DNA from 2 places in the Methylopila musalis genome. Region 2 is predicted to be linked to the other one. Evidence: riboswitches for the same ligand, from Rfam matches in the RefSeq annotation. Region 2 holds a riboswitch; the other holds the start of a gene.

Region 1 (4,407 bases), on a different contig from region 2:
TCGCGATCTCCGGCCAGCGGAAGGCGCGCACCAGCGGCTGCGGCAGCGCGAGGCCCGAGGTCTCGATCACGATATGGTCCGGCGCCTCGGCCCGCGAGAGGATCTTCTCCATGGTGGGGATGAAGTCGTCGGCGACGGTGCAGCAGATGCAGCCGTTGGCGAGCTCGACGATGTCCTCCTCGCGGCAGGCCTCGCTGCCGCAGGCCTTCAGCACGTCGCCGTCGATGCCGACGTCGCCGAACTCGTTCACGATCAGTGCGATCTTCCGGCCGCCGGCGTTCTGCAGCAGATGGCGGATGAGGGTGGTCTTGCCGGCGCCGAGGAAGCCGGTAACGACGGTCGCGGGAATCTTCTGGGGGGCGGTCATGAGGGCTCCTTCGGGAGCTTGAGATCGAGAGGCAGGCCGGCCGCCACCAGCGTCACGCGGTCCGAGACCGCCGCCACGCGCTGGTTCAGCCGGCCCTGATGATCGCGGAACGCGCGGGCCAGCGCGTTGTCGGGCACGACGCCGTAGCCCACCTCGTTGGAGACCAGGACGACGGGGCCTTGCGCCTGAGCGAGGCTCGCCAGCAGTCCGTCCGCGTCCTGCTCCACGTCGTGGTCGGCCAGCATCACGTTGCTGAGCCACAAGGTGAGGCAGTCCACCAGCAGGACGCGGCCGGGCGCGGCCTCCGCCCGGATCGTCTCGGGGAGACGCAGAGGCGCCTCCACCGTGCGCCAGCGGCGGTCGGCGCGGTCGAGCTGGTGACGGGCGATGCGGTCGCGCATCTCATCGTCGTAAGCCTGCGCCGTCGCCACATAGACGAGGTCGCGCCCCGAGGCTGCGGCGAGGCCTTCGGCGAAGCGGCTCTTGCCCGAGCGCGCTCCCCCGAGGACCAGCGCCAGCCGGGCGGTCACGCCCCGCCGAAGCGCTGGCGCAGCGCGCCGGCGAGCGCCCCGAGGGCCGACCAGAACACGAAGCCGGTCACGATCACCGCGACCACGAAGTCGTGCTCCAGCTTGCGCGGGATCGCCGGCGGCTCCGGGGCATGGGGCGCGCCGATCACGTGCGGCGCGGCGATCAGCGCCACCGCGAGGATCGCGAGCACGGGCGAGCGGCCGAAGGCGAGCAGCGCCAGACCGAGCGCGGTGGCGGCCACCGTGCCGATCCACCAGATCTGGCGGGCCTCCAGCGCCGCGCCGGTGACGCCGGGCGCTTCCGGCGGCAGGCCGACGGAGGGCGCGAGCGTGAAGGCGGCGAAGCCGGCGAGGCCCCAGAACAGCCCCTCGCGCCACGAGGCCAGCCCGCCCTTGAGCTCGCTTGCGGACACGAGCAGCAGCGCGAAGCCGACCGCGCTCAGCACGTTGGCGACGAGGGTCCAGCCGAAGCGCTCGATCCCGTCGGCGGGCTCCCAGGCTTCGGGGTCGTGCGCATGGGCCGCGTCGTGGGCCTCCTGCGCGGCGAGGTCGGCTTTCGCGGCGGCGAGATGATCGTGCTCGCCGGACGCGGCGTGGTCATGGGGCGCGGGCGCTTCGGAGCGCTGGGATTCGAACGCCTCGGCCTGAACGATGAGCGGCTGGACGCTGAAATGCTGGACGACGGTCAGCACAAGGCCGGAGCCGAGCCCCACCAGCGCCGCCACCAGAACGATGGTGCGGAACAGATTCACGATGTCGGCTCCGCCTCAGTGGCAGGGAAAGCCGATCGAATGCCGATGGTCGTGCGCCGCGTTGTGCGCCACGGCCATCTGGGCGAAGCCCACGCCGCCGATGATGACGACGCCGAACAGGAACGCGGCGACGATCGAGACCGCGCGCGACGAGGTCAGCGCGGCGGAGGAGGCGGAGGTGCGGAAGTCGGCGTGCGACATGAGCTTACGGCCTTTTCTTGCCCTCCCACCGAGGGCGTTGGCGTGGGCGCCGCGGCAGGTCTCCTGGCTTGCGGGTCGCCGCGACGCGCCGGCCTTCCCGGACCCGAAGGCCCAGTGGCGGAACTGGCGCGCCGCTCGCCGCTCACAGTTGCGGGGGCAGCTCCGGACTCGGGGAACGCGCGATTGCGCGGCTCCCCCCACCGGATTCCCTCTGGTCCCGAAGGAGCCGAAGCGAACGGTTCGAGGCTTAGCAGACGCGGCGCCCGCTCACAACGGCGTGCGACGGGCGCCTTGGTCGAAGGCGGCGGCTCAATAGCCGAGAAGACGCGCGGCGATGCCGACCGGAGAGGGCGAAAGGCCGCGGCCGACCGCCACCGCCTCCCACAGGAACAGCGCAAGCCCGGCGCCTCCGAGCGCGACGCCGACGCGGTGCGCCAGATCGCCGACGCGGCTCGCGGCCTCGGAGCGGGCCAGCGCCAGCGTTGCGGCGGCCACCGCCGCGCCCACCAGCGCCACCACCACCCAGTATTGCAGGTTGGCGGCGCCGCGAATCTGCGGGCTGTGGCCGAGGCCGACCACGGACAGCGCGATCAGGGCGATGAAGCCGAGGCCCCAGCCGAAGAAGGCGGCGCGGCTAAGCGGACGCTCGTCCTGGGGCGCGGGCGGTTTTGGCGGGATGGTCATGGCGTCAGTCGATCGCTTTCAGCACGTCCGCGAGCTTGCCGACCAGCTCGTCCACCTGCGCTTCGGAGATGATGAGCGGCGGCGACAACGCGATGGTGTCGCCGGTGGTGCGGAGCAGCAGGCCGTCGTCGAAGGCCTTGGTGAAGGCGGCGTAGGCGCGTCTGGTCGGCGCGCCCTCGATCGGCTCCAGCTCCACCGCGCCCACGAGGCCGACGGTGCGGACGTCGATCACGTGCGGCAGGCCCTTCAGCGCGTGCAGCCCGTCGGCGAGACGCTCGCCCATGACGGCGGCGCGCTCGAACAGGCCCTCCTCCTGGTAGATGTCGAGGGTGGCGAGGCCGGCGGCGCAGGCCATGGGGTGGCCGGAATAGGTGTAGCCGTGGAACAGCTCGATCACATGCTCCGGGCCGCTCATGAAGGCGTCGTAGATCTTCGACGAGGCGAACACCGCGCCCATGGGCACGACGCCGTTGGTGACGGCCTTGGCGGTGGTGATGATGTCCGGCGTCACGCCGAACAGCTCGGAGGCGAAGGCGGCGCCGAGCCGGCCGAAGCCGGTGATGACCTCGTCGAAGATGAGCAGGATGCCGTGGCGGTCGCAGATGGCGCGCAGCCGCTCCAGATAGCCCTTCGGCGGCGGCAGCACGCCGGTGGAGCCGGCGACCGGCTCCACGATCACGGCCGCGATGGTGGAGGCGTCGTGCAGCGCCACCAGCCGCTCCAGATCGTCGGCGAGCTCCGCGCCGTGCTCGGGCAGGCCGCGGGAGAAGCCGTTGCGGGCGGGGTCATGAGTGTGGCGCAGGTGGTCGACGCCGTTGAGGCCGAGGCCGAACGCCTTGCGGTTCGCCACCATGCCGCCGACCGAAAGGCCGCCGAAGCCGACGCCGTGATAGCCGCGCTCGCGTCCGATCAGCCGGGTGCGGCCGGCGTCGCCCCGGGCGCGGTGGTAGGCGAGGGCGATCTTGAGCGCGGTGTCGACCGATTCCGAACCGGAATTGGTGAAGAACACACGGTCGAGGCCCTTGGGCGCGAGCGCGGTGAGGCGGCTTGCGAATTCGAACGCCTTGGGGTGGCCCATGTTGAAGTTCGGCGCGAAGTCGAGCTCGGCGACCTGCGCCCGCACCGCCTCCACGATCTTCTCGCGGCCGTGGCCCGCGTTGACGCACCAGAGGCCTGCGGCGCCGTCGAGCACCTCGTGGCCGTCGGCGGCGCGGTAGTGCATGTCCTTGGCGCTCACCAGCATGCGCGGCGCCGCCTTGTACTGCCGGTTCGGCGTGAACGGCATCCAGAAGGCGTCGAGATTGTTGGTCGGCGCAGGCGCGGCGCTCGCGGGCATGAGAGTAAGGTCCGGCTGTTGCTAGGGGGCGTGCGGCGCCACGTTGGGCGGGCGCCGTCGGCAGGTCAAGGCGGGGAAACCCCGTTCCCGATCGCGTGAGGAGGCGCAGTGCCGCGGCGTCTCGTCCGTTTCAGGACGTGAGCCGGGGTCCATGGCGCAGGCCACGGGCGCCGTCTATTTTGTCGCATGGGAGGGCGGATGCGCGCCTCGATCATCGCCGTCGCAGCCCTGACCGTGATCGCCGCCGGCGCCTACGCCGGCATGAACGCGCTGTTGCCCGCGCCCGCCCAGACGGCCTTCGACCGCGTGGAGGAGAGCCTCGGCGCGGCGCTGTTCGCAGGCGGCGGCGCGGCGCGTCCCGCGCCGAAGCCCAAGGCGGCCGCGCGCCCCGTGCCGGTGGAGACGGCGCAGGCGCGGGCCGAGAGCGTGGCGAGCCGGTTCGCGACCGTGGGCTCGCTGCTGTCCGAAGAATCGGTGCAGATCGCGCCCGAGCAGCCCGGCCGTCTGGTGGCGATCCACTTCCGGGAGGGCGAGCGC
Region 2 (14,435 bases):
ACAGATCGACGGCCGCCGCCACCCGCTCCCGCGATCCGATGTAGCCCGCCATGCGGCCGCTGAGATCGAGCGCCAGCAGCATCTCGGTGAGGTTGGAGTCGTAGGACACCGCGCGCTCGGGCGGCCGGTCGTAGGTGGCGAGCCGGTCGCAGCTTCGCACCGTGACGGGATGGGCGGCGGCCGGCGCGGCGCAGAGCGTGAGCAGCAGCGCGGCGAGACAATGGTTTGGGCTCCGTCTGAAAACGCTCACCCCCGTCATGCCCGAGCCTGTCTCGGGCATCCACGACTTGAACGCCAAAGCGGTCGCTCGGGAAAAAAGCGTGGACACCCGCCTTTGGCGGGCATGACGGGGGCTTGAAGGCTGCGCTTCGACGCGGTCCGGACACGCTCTCACGCCCCCTCCTCCGGCAGGCGGTAGGCGAAGCGCAGCGAGCCGCGCCAGGGCGTCACCTCCGCCTCGACCCCGAAGCTGCGGCGGATCAGGGCCGGCGCCAGCGTCTCCTGTGCAGGGCCGAAGGCGGCGGGGCGCCCGCCCTCCAGCGCCAGCACGTGGTCGGCCATGTCGGCGGCGAAGTCGAGATCGTGCAGCGTGGCGACGATGGTGAGGTCGAGCCCCTTCAACAGCTCGATCGCCTCCAGCCGGTGGCGGATGTCGAGATGGTTGGTGGGCTCGTCCAGCACCAGCAGGCCCGGCTGCTGCGCCAGCGCGCGGGCGATGAGCGCGCGCTGCTTCTCGCCTCCGGACAGCGTGGCGAAGCGGCGCCCGGCGAGGCCTGCGATCTCCATGCGCGCCATGGCGTCCTCCACCACCGTCGCGCCGCCGCGATCGCCGAAGGCGCCCGCGTGCGGCGTGCGGCCCGCCTCCACCATCTCCCGCACGGTGAAGGCGAAATCCGGCGGCGCCTCCTGCAGCACGGCGGCCACCCGCCGGGCCGTCTCGCGGGGGCCAAGCGCCCACAGGTCGTGGCCGTCGAGCTTGACCACCCCGGCGGTCGGGCGGTTCACCCGGTAGAGGCAGCGCAGCAGCGTGGATTTGCCGGACCCGTTGGGGCCGATCACCGCGAGCCGCGCTCCGGGCGCGAGCGCGAAGCTCACGCCCGAGAGCACCGGCGGGCGCCCCGGAGGTCCCCACGCCAGGTTCTCCACCTCCAGCCGGACGGGCGCCGTCACGGCGGTCAGAACCGCAGATGCAGCGCGACTTCGGCGGTGCGCGGCGCGCCGAAGTACCACTGATAATCGCCGCCAGTGTAGGCGTAGGTCTTGTCGGTGAGGTTCTTCACCCGGAGATCGAGCGTGGCGTAAGCGGTCGGCTTCCACTGCAGCCCGGCGTTCACCAGAGCGTAGCCTGGACGGCTGTACCGGTTTTCGGCCGTGGTGTAGGTCTTGCCCACATATTGCAGGCCGGCCTGCGCCTTCCAGTCTTCCGCGAAGCGCCAGGTGGCCCAGACATTGGCGAGCGTTTCCGGCACCGCGTTCGGAGTGTTGCCCTTGCGGCTGACGCTTTCCGGTTCTCCCGTAACGGGATTCATGACGGACTCCCGGAAGTCGTCATAGCGCGCGTCGAGGATCGTGCCGTTGGCGTCGATCCGCCAGCCATGGCCAAGCTCAACGCCGACCGAGGCTTCGACGCCGCGCGAGGACTGCTGCCCCACCTGCTGCGTGATGGTGGGGGTGTTCGCGTCGCGGGACAGAAGGTCGTTCTTCTCGATGTAGAACGCCGAGAGCGTCCACTCGACGCGGTCGTCCCACAGGCTCTGCTTCACGCCGGCCTCGACCTGCCGGCCCTTCGAGAGCGCGAAGTCCGCCTGCGACTTCGGCAGCGAGAGGATGGACGTCACCGGGTCCGCAGCCTCCGAATACTGCGCGTAGACCGCGAGGTTCTCGATCGGTTCATAGACCGCGCCGACGCGCCAGGAGATCGAATTCAGCGTCGGGTTGGACGTGTCGCCGGTGCGGACGTTGCGATAATCCACCTCCGGATGGTCGTAGCGCAGGCCCGCGACCAGCGAGAGCGTGTCCGTGACCTTCAGCCGGTCGTCGAAGAAGAACGAGTACTGGGTGGTGATCGCCTTGTAGTCCTTGCCGTAGGGGCTCGCGCTGCCGTAATCGCCCGGGTCGAAGCCCGTGGGCGGCAGCGACGGGTTGAGGTCCGGATTGCCGTAGCCGCCGTTGTTCAGGCGGCGGAAGTCGAACCGGTTGACGTCGAAACCGACCACCGCCTCGTTCGCCATGCCGAACAGCTCGGTGCGGATGGTGGCGTCGGCGCGGGCGCCGATCTGCTCCTGCTCTTGCTTGATCGCGATGAAGCTCGAGCGGTCGATCAGGCCGGTCCCCGCGTTCCATGTGTAGCCCTCGGCGTTGCGCCACAGGCGGTTGGCGGTGACGTAATAGGCGGTCGCCCGCAGCGTCACGGTCTCGTTCGGCGTCCACTCCGCCTTGAGCTGGGTGATGGTGTCGTTGAAGCGGATCACGCCGTCGCGGACGTTGTAGTTCTCGCCGATCCAGTCCGTCTCCACATTGCCGGCGCCCTTCAGCGGCGTGCCGAAATAGCGGCTCGGCTGATTGTGACCGCCGTCATGCGTCAGGGTGACGGAGAGCTCGTCCGTCGGCCGCCAGTTCAGCGCGCCGGAAAAGGCGAGGTTCTTGTGGTCGCCCCGGTCCATCCAGCCGTCGCCGCGATTGCCGACCACGTCGAAGCTGTAGGCGAACCTGTCGTTGATCGGCCCGGCGCTGCCGGCGGCGAGGCCCACCTGTCCGTCCGTTCCCACCACCATGCGGGCCTCGTTGCGGCGCTCGTCGGTGAGGGGCTTCTTCGGGATGATGTTGATGGCGCCGCCGACGGCGCCCTCGCCGTAGAGCACCGAGGCCGGGCCGCGCAGCACCTCGATCCGGTCCACGGTCCAGGTGTCGAACGGGAAAGTGACGGTGCCCTGGCCCGGATAGAGCCGCACGCCGTCATAGAGCGTGGTGACCGAGTTCACGCCGGTGAAGCCGCGCGACGAATAGGCGCCGAAGCCGTTGCCCGGCGTGCCGATGAAGCTGAAGCCGGCCGCGTTCTGGGTCACGGCTTCGGCGATGGAGGACTGGCCCCGGTCGCGGACCACGTCGCCGGAGACCACGTCCACGCTCGCCGGCGTCTCCAGCGGCGTCAGGCCAAGCCGGCTGCCGGCGTTGGTCTTCACGGACAGGTTCGGGCCGGGCGCGACCGTGGCGCCCGCGCCGCTGACGGTGATCTCGTCGAGCGCCACCGGGCTGTCGGGCGCTTGCGCGCGGGCCGGCGCGGCGAGGGCTGCGGCGCAGCAGGCGCCGAGCAGCGCGGCGCGCAAGGACGAGGGTGCCGGGACGGCGCGTAACGGCAGACGTGAGGAATCAGGCATCGGGACCCCGAGCGGGACGAGTGGCGCGTCACCGCGAACTGGAAGTCGTCCCGAGCGTCACGCGCCTTTCGACGCGCCCGACGGTTCGCCCACCATCGGTGCACCCCGCCCGACGCGTTCGCGTGTAACCACACGGCTGACGGCAGGTCTCCTGGCTCGCGGGTCAGTGCGCGTTCGTCGCCTTCCCAGACCCGTGAGGGTCCAGTGGCCGATGACGACGCGCTCGCCGCTTACAGTTGCGGGGGCAGCCGCGGCTTCGGGCCGAAGCCCGCACCGCGTTCCCTTTTGATCCCCGAAGGGAACCGTCCCCGCCCAATTACGGCGCTGCGGCGCCGAAGGCAAGGCGGTTTCGGGTCACGGCTCCGCGTCCTTGGTTGTGGACGGCGCGGCCATTGGTCGAGGGGCCCGCTCCTCGCGGTCGGGCCCCTCCCGTCCTCAGTACTTGACGACCAGCGGGGCCTCGGCCTTGGCCGGGGTCCACAGCGGGAAGCTGAGGTTGGTCCAGAGGATCGTGTCCTTGAAGCCGCGATTCTTCGAATAGACGTCGCGGGTCAGCTTCACGTTCAGGTTGGCGCCGCCGAAGTCGTAGCCCACGAGGCCGCCGATCGCGAACTGGGACTGCTTGCCGTACCAGGAGACCGGCTTGCTCACATCCGCCGAGAAATGCGCCACCGGGCCGATCTCGAACTTGCCGAACTTCTTGGTCGCGGTGAGGTCAGCGATCACGTAGTTCGGCGCGAAGTCGTCGCGGTCGTCGCCCACCGGCGTGCCGAACATGAAGTTGCCGGTGAGGTTCCAGCCGTCGCCGAGATAGCTCGCGCCGACGCGGTGCTCGATGGTGCCGTAGTCGAGCGAGAGCGTGTCGCCCTGCGGGATGTAGCCGCCGAGGCGGTAGCCCACATAGAGGTCGTTTCCGAGGTCCCAGCTCAGCTGGGCCGCGAAATAGGTGTTGAACAGGCCGAACTCGCTGCCCGCGCCCTCGATCGAGATGTCGGCGATGGTCGGGGCGGCGATCCCGCCGATGTCCGCGCCGAGAAATTTGGCGCCGGTCTGCCAGAAGAAGAAGAACGTGTTGTAGTTCGAGCGGATGTCGACGCCGCCCACCTCCCGGAAGCCGGAATAGGTCTGGTTGAGGTAGTAGAGCCCCTCCGGCGCCACGGCCCAGACCGGGATGCCGGTGGTGTAGCCCGGCGCCGAGGTGCCGGCCGCGCCGGCGGGCGTGGCGGCGAGCGCCAGTCCGGCGGCCGCGGCCGCGGCCGCGCATTTCATGGTCATGCAGATCGTCATCGCGTCAGTCTCCCCGAGGGCGCCCGCCATAGCGGGCCGTTGGGCGCGCGAGCTTCCTTCCGCCGGAACGAGGCCCCGGCGGCCGCACCGCTCTTGCGCTGGATGACGGCGCCGGATCGGTCCCGGCGCCGGATGCGTCAGGCCGCGGCCTCGGGCGGCGCGGCGAAGGCCAGCCGGCCCTTCTCCATGTGAAGGACCCGGTCGGCCAGATCGGTCATGAACTTGAGGTTCTGCTCCACCAGCAGGATCGAGAGCCCGAGCTCCCGCCGAAGCGTCAGCAGCGTCTCCACGATCTCGTCGCGGATCGAGGGCTGGATGCCCTCCGTGGGCTCGTCCAGCAGGATCAGCGACGGCTTCGCGCAGAGGCAGCGCGCCAGCGCCAGGATCTGCTGCTCGCCGCCCGAGAGCACGCCGCCCGCCCGGTCCACGATCGGCTGCAGCCGGGGGAAGCGGGCGATCATCTCGTCCACGAGGCTAAGCGGCGCGCCGGACGCGCGGGCGGCGAAGGCCATGTTCTCGCGCACGGTGAGGCCGGGGAAGATCTGACGGCCCTGCGGCACGTAGCCGAGGCCTCGCCGCGCGCGGCGGTGGGGCGGCTCCTGGGCGATGTCGACGCCTGCGAACAGGATCGCGCCCGCGCTCGGGCGGATCGCGCCGCTGAGCGCCTTGAGCAAAGTGCTCTTCCCCATGCCGTTGTGGCCGAGCACGCCGAGGATCTCCCCTTCGGCGATGGCGAAGCCCACGTCGCGCAGCACGCCGATGGAGCCGTAGCCGGCGGCGAGGTTCGAGACGGCGAGGATGCTCATGCCGCATCCTTTCCGAGATAGACGTCGCGCACCCGGGCGTCCGCCATCACCTCCGCGGCCGGGCCTTCCGCCAGCACCTCGCCGCGGTTGAACACGGTGACGGTGCGGGCGATGCGGCGGATGAAAGCCATGTCGTGCTCCACCACGATCACCGAGCTTGACCGGGCGAGCTCCACGATCAGGTCGCCCAGACGGTCCACCTCCGCCCCGGTCATGCCCGCGGCGGGCTCGTCCAGCAGGATCAGGTCCGGCGCCTGCGCCACCACCATGGCGAGCTCCACCAGCTGCCGCTGGCCGTGGGCGAGCAGCCCGACCGTCGCGCCCGCGAGATGGGGGATGCGCATGCGCTCCAGCGCCTCGTCCGCCCGGCGGCGGGCGAGCGTCGGCGGCAGCAGGGCGTCGGTCGCGACGCGCACGCTCTCCATCACGGTCAGGCCGTCGAACACGCTCGGCGTCTGGGTCTTCACGCCGACGCCGAGCCGGGCGATGCGCGAGGCCGGCAGGCCGACGATGCTGCGGCCGCGCAAGGCGACCTCGCCCGAGGTCGGACGAAGCTGGCCCGACAGCATCTTGAAGAAGGTGCTCTTGCCGGCGCCGTTCGGGCCGATGAGGCAGCGCAGCTCGCCCTCCCCCACCGTCATGCTGACGCCGCCGACCGCCGTCACGCCGCCGAAGCGCATGACGAGGTTGCGGGCTTCGAGAAGCGGCGGCGCGACGCTCATGGCCGGTCCTCCGCCGCGCGGGGCTGGCCGAGCTTCGAGCCGCCGAGCCGGTCGTCGGCGAGCGTCAGCAGGCGCTCGCCGAGCGTGAGCGCGGTCGGCAGCAGGCCGCGCCGCATCGCCACCACGCAGAGCGTGAGCACGACGCCCATCACGAGGTTGGGGTCGGTCCAGCCGCCGCCGTCGACCGCGCCGAGCCAGGTGGCGAGCGCGAGCATGGCGAAACAGCCGATCACCGGCCCCGCCAGCGTGCCGAGCCCGCCGACGATGACCCAGATGATGACCTGCCCGTTGGTCTGAAGGTTGAACATGGTCGGGCTCACGAACACCGAGTTCGCGAAGGCGACGCCGCCCACGCCCGCGATCGCGCCGCCGAGGGTGAAGATCCCGAGCTTGTAGAACCGCGTGTCGTAGCCGAGCAGTTCGGCCCGGACCGGGTTCTCCCGGATCGCCACCACGGCGCGGCCGAAGCGGGTCGCGATCGCGAGCCGGCAGATCAGGTAGCAGACGATCAGCGCGCCCACCGACAGCGCATAGATCTGCTCCGGCATCAGCGGCTCGTCGGGCTTGCCGAGCGCGGTCATGATCGGCGTCGAGGGAATGCCGTTGAAGCCGCCGAGGGGGGCTACGCCGATGGTCCATTCCTCGCCCGCCGTCTGGTTGATGAAGCGGTAGAGGATCAGCGAGACGGTGAGCGTGATGACGCCGAGATAGACGTCCGACACCCGGCCCCAGAACATGAAGTAGCCGAGCAGCGCGGCGAAGGCGGCGGCGCTCGCCACCGCGATCAGGGCCGCCAGCGCCGTGTCGCCGAAGTTCAGCCCGGCGACCGCGTAGACATAGCCCGCGAGGCCGAAGAAGGCCGCCTGCCCGAAGGACAGCACGCCGCCATAGCCCCAGATCAGCGCCAGCGACAGCGCGAGAATGGCGTAGCTCGCATAGATCGCGCCGTTGATCATGGTGGAGATGTCGCCGCTCTGGGGCACGACCACGAGCGCGTAGAGCGCGGCGGCGGCGATCGCCGCGAAGCCGGCCGCGGAGCGAAGGGAGAGGGTCACAGCGACCTCCGGAAGTAGCGACCGGTGACGCCCTGCGGCAGCAGGCGCAGCAGCACGACGGCGCAGGCGAGCAGGGCCACCTCGCCGAGCACGGGGCTCGTCAGGAAGGAGAAGGCGGCGTTCACCGCGCCGAGCAGGCCGGCGGCGCTCAGCGTGCCGGCGAGGATGGCCGCGCCGCCCGAGATGACGGTGATGAAGGTCTTGGCGATGTAGGTGGCGCCGATGGTGGGCGCGACGCCGGCGATGGGCGCGATCAGCGCGCCGGCGAGCCCGGAGATCGCCGCGCCCGCGATGAAGGTGATGGCGTAGACCCTGGCCGGATCGACGCCGAGCGCCGCCGCCATGTCGCGGTTCTGCATGGCGGCGCGGGCGATCAGCCCGACGGGGGTGCGGGCGAGAACCCACCAGCCGGCCGCGAAGAGGAGGACGGAGACGCCCGCCACCAGCAGTTCGTAGCGCCCGATGGCGTAGGCCCCGATCGAGAGGCTTCCGAGCGGCGGCGAGATGCCGGCGACCGTGTTGCCGAAGATCACGGTGATGAGCCCGACCAGCGCCAGGCTCACGCCCCAGGTGGCGAGCATGGTGTCGATCATCCGGCCGTAGAGCCTGCGGATGACGAGGCGCTCGATCACGGCGCCGACCGCGCCCACCACCAGCGGCGCGACCACGAAGATCGACAGCCACAGGTTCAGCCCGGCCTGATGCGACACCAGCGCGGCGTAGCCGCCCAGCATCAGGAACTCGCCATGGGCCATGTTGATGATGCGCATCATGCCGAAGATCACCGCGAGCCCCGCGCTGATGAGCGCGAGGTTCGCGACCGTGACCACGACCTGAAGAAGCACGATGACCGCGTAATCCATGCCGGTCTCCCGAACCGCGAACACTGGAAAAGGGCGGGCGCTCGAGGGGACGACGCGCCCGCCCGCCCGTCCCGACGTCAGACCTTGACGTCGATGACGAACTGCTTGGTCTCGTTGGGGTTCTTGGTCAGGTCGCAGACCGCCGCCGTGTCCGCCGGCGTCTGCTGCGGGAAGCTCTCCAGCACGTGGTAGGCCCCGCCCTTCACCTCGGCGATGTAGACGTCGAGCGTGTCGTGGTGGGTCGCGGCGTCGATGGTGGTCTTGCCCGCGGGGCCGGTGAAGGAGAGCCCGCTTTCGAGCGCCGCGATCACCTTGTCCCGCTCGATCGAGCCCGCGTTCTTGGCCGCCTCCGCCCAGAGGTTCACGGCGTGGTAGGTCATCGCCGCGCCCTCGGTCACCGCGTCCGCCTTGTCGCCGAACCGGGCCTTGTAGCGCGTGATGAAGTCGAGGTTCTCCGGCGTCTGGATGCCGTCGAAATAGGCGTAGGAGACGATGATGCCGTCGTGCTCCTCCGGCGAGGTCAGCGCCTGCTCGTTGCCGATGCCGAAGGTGGTGGAGGCCATGGGGATCTTGTCCTTCATGCCGGACGCGACCCACTGGCGGTAGAACGAGTTGTGCGCCGCGCCCACCAGCACCGACATGATCATGTCCGGCTTCGCCGCCTGGATCTTGCGGATGGTCGGGCCGAAGTCGTTCACGTCGAGCGGGAAGAAGTCCGCCTGAGCCACGTCGCCGCCGTTCTCGGTGGCGAACTTCTTGATCCACTTGGCGGTGATCTGGCCGTAGTTGTAATCGGCCGCGAGCACATAGATCTTCTTCGCGTTGAAGCGCTTCATCGCGAAGGGCGTGAACTTCTGAAGCGTCTGGGCCGGCGTCGAGCCCATGCAGAACACGTTGCGGTCGCAGACGCCGCCTTCGTAGAGCAGACTGTAGAAATAGGGGACGCGGTAGCGGCGCAGCGCCGGCCGCATGGCCTCGCGCGAGGCGGAGATGACGCCGCCGAACACCACGGCGGCCTTCTGCTTGGTTGCGGCCTCGGTGGCGTACTGGGTGTAGAGCTGCATGTTGGACTGGGGGTCGTAGTTCTTGAGCGCGATCTCGCGCCCCAGCACCCCGCCCCTGGCGTTCAGCTCCTCAACCGCCAGCGTCAGGCAGTTGATCATCGGCCGGCCGTAGATGTCGATGCCGCCGGAGGCGTCGTGGATGCCGGCGATCTGGATGGCGTCCGCGGCGCTCGCGCCCCGGATGTAGGCGGGCGCGAGGCCCAGCGCCGCGCCGGCGGCGGCGGTCTTGAGAAGCGTGCGGCGGGTGAAGGCGGTCATGGTCGATCCCCGAAGCGTCGTCGGTCGGTTGGGTGGCGTGGTTCGCCGGGTGCGGCCGGCGGCCGTATCGCATGCGCCTTGGCGTGATCTCTGGGGCGTTTCGGGCTTGGCGGTCTGGCGCCGCCATGGCCCGGTCTTGGCCGGCGGCCGGGAGGTTCGCGCCCCCGGCCGCCGTTCGGCAGGCGGGGTCGTCAGGCGACCTTGAGCGAGACGCTCGCCTCGGAGCCGGGCTTGAGGCGCTTGCTCCAGTAGGGCGCGGCGCGGCGCTTCAGCATCGCGCGGAACTGCCCGGTGGTCTTCGGCAGCAGCTCGCCCGAGCCCCAGTTCACGATCACGCCGTGCTGGCGAATGAGGTCGAGCATGGAGAGCTCGCCCGCCCGGTACTTCGCGGCGATCGCCTCCGGATCTTCCTCGATCCACTTGGCGCGGTTGGCGCGGATATAGGCGCGCTTGGCGAGCGTCGCCTCGCGGTCCACCTCGTACTCGGCGAGATCGGCGTCGATCTCCTTCACCACCACGCCGTAGTCGATGGCGGCGCGGGCGATCGAGACGTAGCCGTCCGCCACGTCCTCGCAGACGAGCTGCGGGTCGCGCTCCAGCGGATCGCCGAGGCCGCCGCCGCCGGCGGACGGGCGGGTCACATGGTCGCCGGCCAGGAGCGGCTCGTTGGAGAACATGGAGCCGAGGTAGCGCTCGTTCTCCAGCCCCTCGTTCACCCACACGCCGTGCGGGATCGACGGCAGGCCGCCCCACAGGCCCCAGGTGATGGAGCGCTCGCGGTCGCAACAGTAGGAGACGACGGTGCGGTCGACCTCGGTGAGGATCACGCCCTTGTCGACGCCCATGCCGCCGCGGGACTCGCCGGGGCCGCCGGAATCCACCCGAAGCTCGTGGGCGGTGGTGAGCACCGGCGCCAGCCGCTCCTGCCCCTCGAAGGGCTGGGTGCCGAGCTGCACGCCGAACACCGGGCCGGTGGCGCCCCAGCCGTCGCGGCCGTTACGGGCGCCCCAGCCGCCGACCATCCAGTCGTACCACATGAAGTGCTTCTGGCCGGTCCCGCCCTCGCGATTGTCGCGGCCGCCGATCAGCAGGTAGTCGAGGTTGAAGGTGCAGGCCATGGCCCGCTCGGGCAGCACCTCGGCCCAGAGTTCGAAGATCGAGTTCATGATCTTCTCGAACGGACCGGAGCAGAAGCCCGCGACCGGCGTCGGCCAGGCGGCGTTGACCACCGAGCCTTCCGGCCCGAGATCGACCGTCACCACCCGGTAGAAGCCCGAATTCAGCGGGATCTCCGGGAACTGCATCTTGGTGCCGGCGACGATGGCCGCGAAGGAGCCGCCGTAACAGGCGTTCAGGAAGCAGCGGATGCTGGTCGGGTGCGACTTCGACAGGTCGTAATGAACCGTGTCGTCCTTGATGGTCATGCGCACCCGGATCGGGATCAGGCCCTCGCCCACGCCCGGATCGAGGTCGATGTAGTCCTCGGTCTCCCACACGCCGTCCGGCAGCGCCGCGACGCGCTGGCGGGTCAGGGTCTCGACGTAGTCCTGCACCGCGGTGAAGGAGGTCTTGATGACGTCGAGGCCGTATTTCTCGATCAGGCGGCAGACCTCGGTCTCGGCCACCTTGGTCGCCTGGGCCTGGGCCTCCATGTCGCCGATGATGTCGGCGGGAGCGCGGGTGTTGGAGGCGATGAGGTTGCAGACGTCCTTGAGCTGCTCGCCCTTGCTCCAGACGCGCACCGGGGTGATGCGCAGGCCCTCGGCCATGTGGTCGAGCGCGTTGACGTTGAACGAACCCGGCGTCGCGCCGCCCACGTCCGCCCAGTGGCCGTTGGCCTGGGCGAAGCCGAGCAGCTCGCCCTTGTAGAACATCGGCCGCACGATGCGGGTGTCGTTGAAGTGGGTGCCGCCCTGGTAGACGTCGTTCACAACGAACACGTCGCCGGGATGGATGTCGCCCTGGAAGGCCTTGATCACGGCCTTCGCGGTGTAGTGCAGCGTGCCCACATGGGCGGCGATGTCGCCCGAGCCCTGCATGATGGTGTCGCCGTTCACGTCGCAGAGCGCGGACGAGAAGTCGCGGGACCAGATCACGAAGGAGTAGCAGGTGCGGAAGATCTGCTCCGCCATCTGGTCGACGATGTTGACGTATGCGTTCTTGAGAACCTCGAAGGTGACCGGATCGAGGCCGTGGTCCATGTTCGCGGAAGACATGGGGGTGCTCCTGTGATTGGGGCGCGGACCGGTCAGGCCAGCGGGATGCGCATGACGAGGGTGAGCGAGCGGTCGACCTCGGCCGTGACGCCGGGCGGCACGATCACGGTGGAGTCGAGCTGGTCGATGACGGCGGGGCCTTCGACCTTCATGCCGGCCTTCAGCGCGTCGCGGAGATAGACGGGCGTGTCGACCGCCTCGGGCAGCTCGTCGAACCGCACCTTGCGGGAGCCGGCGGGGACGGCCGGTTCGTCCACCGGATCGAAATCCGCGAACTTGGCCTTCGGGGTCACGCCGGTCGCGGTGACCGAGACGCGGTAGATCTCCACCGGCGCGCCGGGACGCGAGTAGTTGTGCTCGCGGCCATGCTCCTCGTGGAAGTGGGCGATCGCCTCTTCGAGCGACGTCACCGGCGAGGCGATGTTGATGGCGAGCGCGCGCCACTGGCCGTGGTAGCGCATGTCGATCTTGCGCTGGAACACCATGTTCTCGACCGCCACGCCCTCGGACGTCAGACGCTCGGCGCCCTCGACCTCGAGCTCCCGGAACGTGGTCTCCAGGTCCAGGATGTTCACGTCGTCGGCCTTGGAGAGGTACATGCGCGAGATGTCGTGCTGGATGTCCACCAGCAGGCAGCCGAGCGCGGAGGTGACGCCGGGATTCGGCGGCACCAGCACCACCGGGATCGCCAGATCCTTGGCGAGCGCCGCCCCGTGGAGCGGCCCGGCGCCGCCGAAGGCGACGAGGGCGAAGTCGCGCGGGTCGTAGCCGCGGCGGATGGAGAGCAGGCGCACCGCGTCCGACATGTTGGCGTTGGCGACCTTGATCACCGCGATCGCCGCGTCCTCCACCGACATGCCGAGCGGGCCGGCGACGCCCTTGCGGATCGCCTCGGTGGCGAGCGCCTTGTCGAGCCCCACCTTGCCGCCGGCGAGCCGGTCCGACAGGCGGCCGAGCACCACGTTGGCGTCGCAGTTGGTGGGGTTTTCGCCGCCGCGTCCGTAGCAGGCGGGTCCGGGCGTCGAGCCGGCGGACTGCGGGCCGTTGCGCAGCGAGTTGGCGGCGTCGAGCCAGGCGAGCGAGCCGCCGCCAGCCCCGATGGTCAGCACCTCGATCGAGGGGAAGCAGATCGGGTAGCCGTATTCGACGTACCATTCCTTGGTGACGTTGATGTCGCCGTTGTCGCAGAGCGAGACGTCAGTGGAGGTGCCGCCCATGTCGAGGCCGATCGAGTTCTTGAACCCGGCCTGTTCGGCGACGAAGCGGCTGGCGATGGCGCCGGCGGCGATGCCGGACGCGGACAGGCGGGCGGCGTAGCGCTCGGCCATCTTCGCGGTCATGACGCCGCCGCCGGAATGCAGCAGCATCACGTCTTCCTTGTAGCCGCCTTCCTTCATGCGGCTTTCGAGCCGGCTGGCGTAGTTGCCGACCACCGGCGCCAGCACCGCGTTCGCGACCGTGGTCGAGAAGCGCTCATGCTCGAAGATCTCCGGCATGATGTCGCTGGAGATGGAGATCACCGCCTCCGGCAGCGCCTCGGCGAGGATGTCGCGCATGCGCTGCTCGTTCGCCGGGTTGATGAAGGCGTTGGCGAAGCAGATGGCGATGGTCTTCACGCCGCGCTTCTTGATCACGCGGGCGAGTTCGGCGGCCTCGGCCTCGTCGAGCGGGGTCACGATCTTGCCCGCGTAGTCGGTGCGCTCGGAGACCACGAGACGGTCGCGGCGCCGGATGTAGGGCTTCGCCATCTCCTTGTAGGTGTCCCAGAGGTCGTCGCGGTTGCCGCGGCGGATCTCGATGGTGTCGCGGAAGCCCTTGGTGGTGACCATCACCGCCGGCGGAAAGCGGCGGGTGATCAGCGCGTTGGTGGCGAGCGTGGTGCCGTGCTTGAACAGCAGCAGGTCGTTGAGGTCGACGCCGCCGGCCTCGATGCCGGCGAGCACGCCGTCGATCGGGTCGGGCGTGGTCGGCACCTTGGCCACATGCATGCGGCCGGTGGCCTCGCTCAGCACGCAGATGTCGGTGAACGTTCCGCCCACGTCGCAGGCGACGCGGACCTTGCGGTCGTCCGCCCCGGTTCCTTGAGTCATTGTCGGCTCCTTCACGTCGGGACCCGCGCCGCTGCGGCGGCGCCGGGCCGGAAAAACAAAAAGCCGCCGCCAGCGGGAGTGCTGGCGACGGCTCTCTCAGCCTGGACCCGGCGGCGGCGACCATTGGCGCTTCCGGGTCGATATGAAGTCGGCGTCCAAACGCGCGGCGAGCGCCGCTGCGGTCAGAGTCCGATGAATTCGTCAGCGTCTATGATGGTCGCGCAAACGACATCCATAGACACGCGTGCGGACATTGCACGCATTCGTATCACGTCATACGCTTCCTGCTCAGAAAAACCCTTGCGCGACATCAGTATCGCCTTGGCTTTCTCCATCCGCCTGAAGCCTTCTAACTTTGACTCAAGCTTGCGAGTTCTGTCAATAAGGTTTTTTTCTTTTGCGGAAAGTGTGCGCGACAAAACGAGGCTGGTCAGCAGACCGAATGCGCGGATCGGCTTCGTCACGATCGAGACGGCGCCCGCGCGGGCGATCGCCTCGATCACCGCGGGGCTCTCGAACTCCACGATGGCGATCAGCGTGGCCTGGGATCCGCTCTCCACCAGCGCCTTCAGCAGCACATGGGTGAAGCCGTCCTGACGGAACAGCATGAACACCACGTCCGCGTCCGGGCGCATGGTCTCGGTCGGCGGCCAGACCGCCTCGACCTCGCAGCCGATGCGGCGGATCTGCGCGACGA

The links. Region 2 has a riboswitch for cobalamin ahead of ACFQ4O_RS08535 (TonB-dependent receptor). Riboswitches for the same ligand answer to the same signal wherever they lie in the genome.
Region 1: it holds a riboswitch for cobalamin, as region 2 does, so the genes downstream of both, ACFQ4O_RS07195 (CbtB domain-containing protein) here and ACFQ4O_RS08535 (TonB-dependent receptor) in region 2, are expected to answer to the same signal.

What each region holds. Positions count from the first base shown of each region.
Region 1 covers NZ_JBHTMX010000041.1:14,576-18,982, reverse strand. Annotated here, with positions in the region: gene cobW (cobalamin biosynthesis protein CobW) at 1-367, opposite strand, end outside; gene cobU (bifunctional adenosylcobinamide kinase/adenosylcobinamide-phosphate guanylyltransferase) at 364-897, opposite strand; gene ACFQ4O_RS07200 (CbtA family protein) at 894-1,649, opposite strand; gene ACFQ4O_RS07195 (CbtB domain-containing protein) at 1,665-1,850, opposite strand; cobalamin riboswitch at 1,887-2,096, opposite strand; gene ACFQ4O_RS07190 (hypothetical protein) at 2,160-2,534, opposite strand; gene ACFQ4O_RS07185 (aspartate aminotransferase family protein) at 2,539-3,870, opposite strand; gene ACFQ4O_RS07180 (efflux RND transporter periplasmic adaptor subunit) at 4,069-4,407, shown strand, end outside.
Region 2 covers NZ_JBHTMX010000057.1:809-15,243, forward strand. Annotated here, with positions in the region: gene ACFQ4O_RS08525 (ABC transporter substrate-binding protein) at 1-250, opposite strand, end outside; gene ACFQ4O_RS08530 (ABC transporter ATP-binding protein) at 391-1,170, opposite strand; gene ACFQ4O_RS08535 (TonB-dependent receptor) at 1,176-3,326, opposite strand; cobalamin riboswitch at 3,502-3,698, opposite strand; gene ACFQ4O_RS08540 (transporter) at 3,813-4,664, opposite strand; gene ACFQ4O_RS08545 (ABC transporter ATP-binding protein) at 4,802-5,470, opposite strand; gene ACFQ4O_RS08550 (ABC transporter ATP-binding protein) at 5,467-6,192, opposite strand; gene ACFQ4O_RS08555 (branched-chain amino acid ABC transporter permease) at 6,189-7,247, opposite strand; gene ACFQ4O_RS08560 (branched-chain amino acid ABC transporter permease) at 7,244-8,110, opposite strand; gene ACFQ4O_RS08565 (urea ABC transporter substrate-binding protein) at 8,188-9,432, opposite strand; gene ACFQ4O_RS08570 (hydantoinase B/oxoprolinase family protein) at 9,624-11,648, opposite strand; gene ACFQ4O_RS08575 (hydantoinase/oxoprolinase family protein) at 11,681-13,738, opposite strand; gene ACFQ4O_RS08580 (ANTAR domain-containing response regulator) at 13,921-14,435, opposite strand, start outside.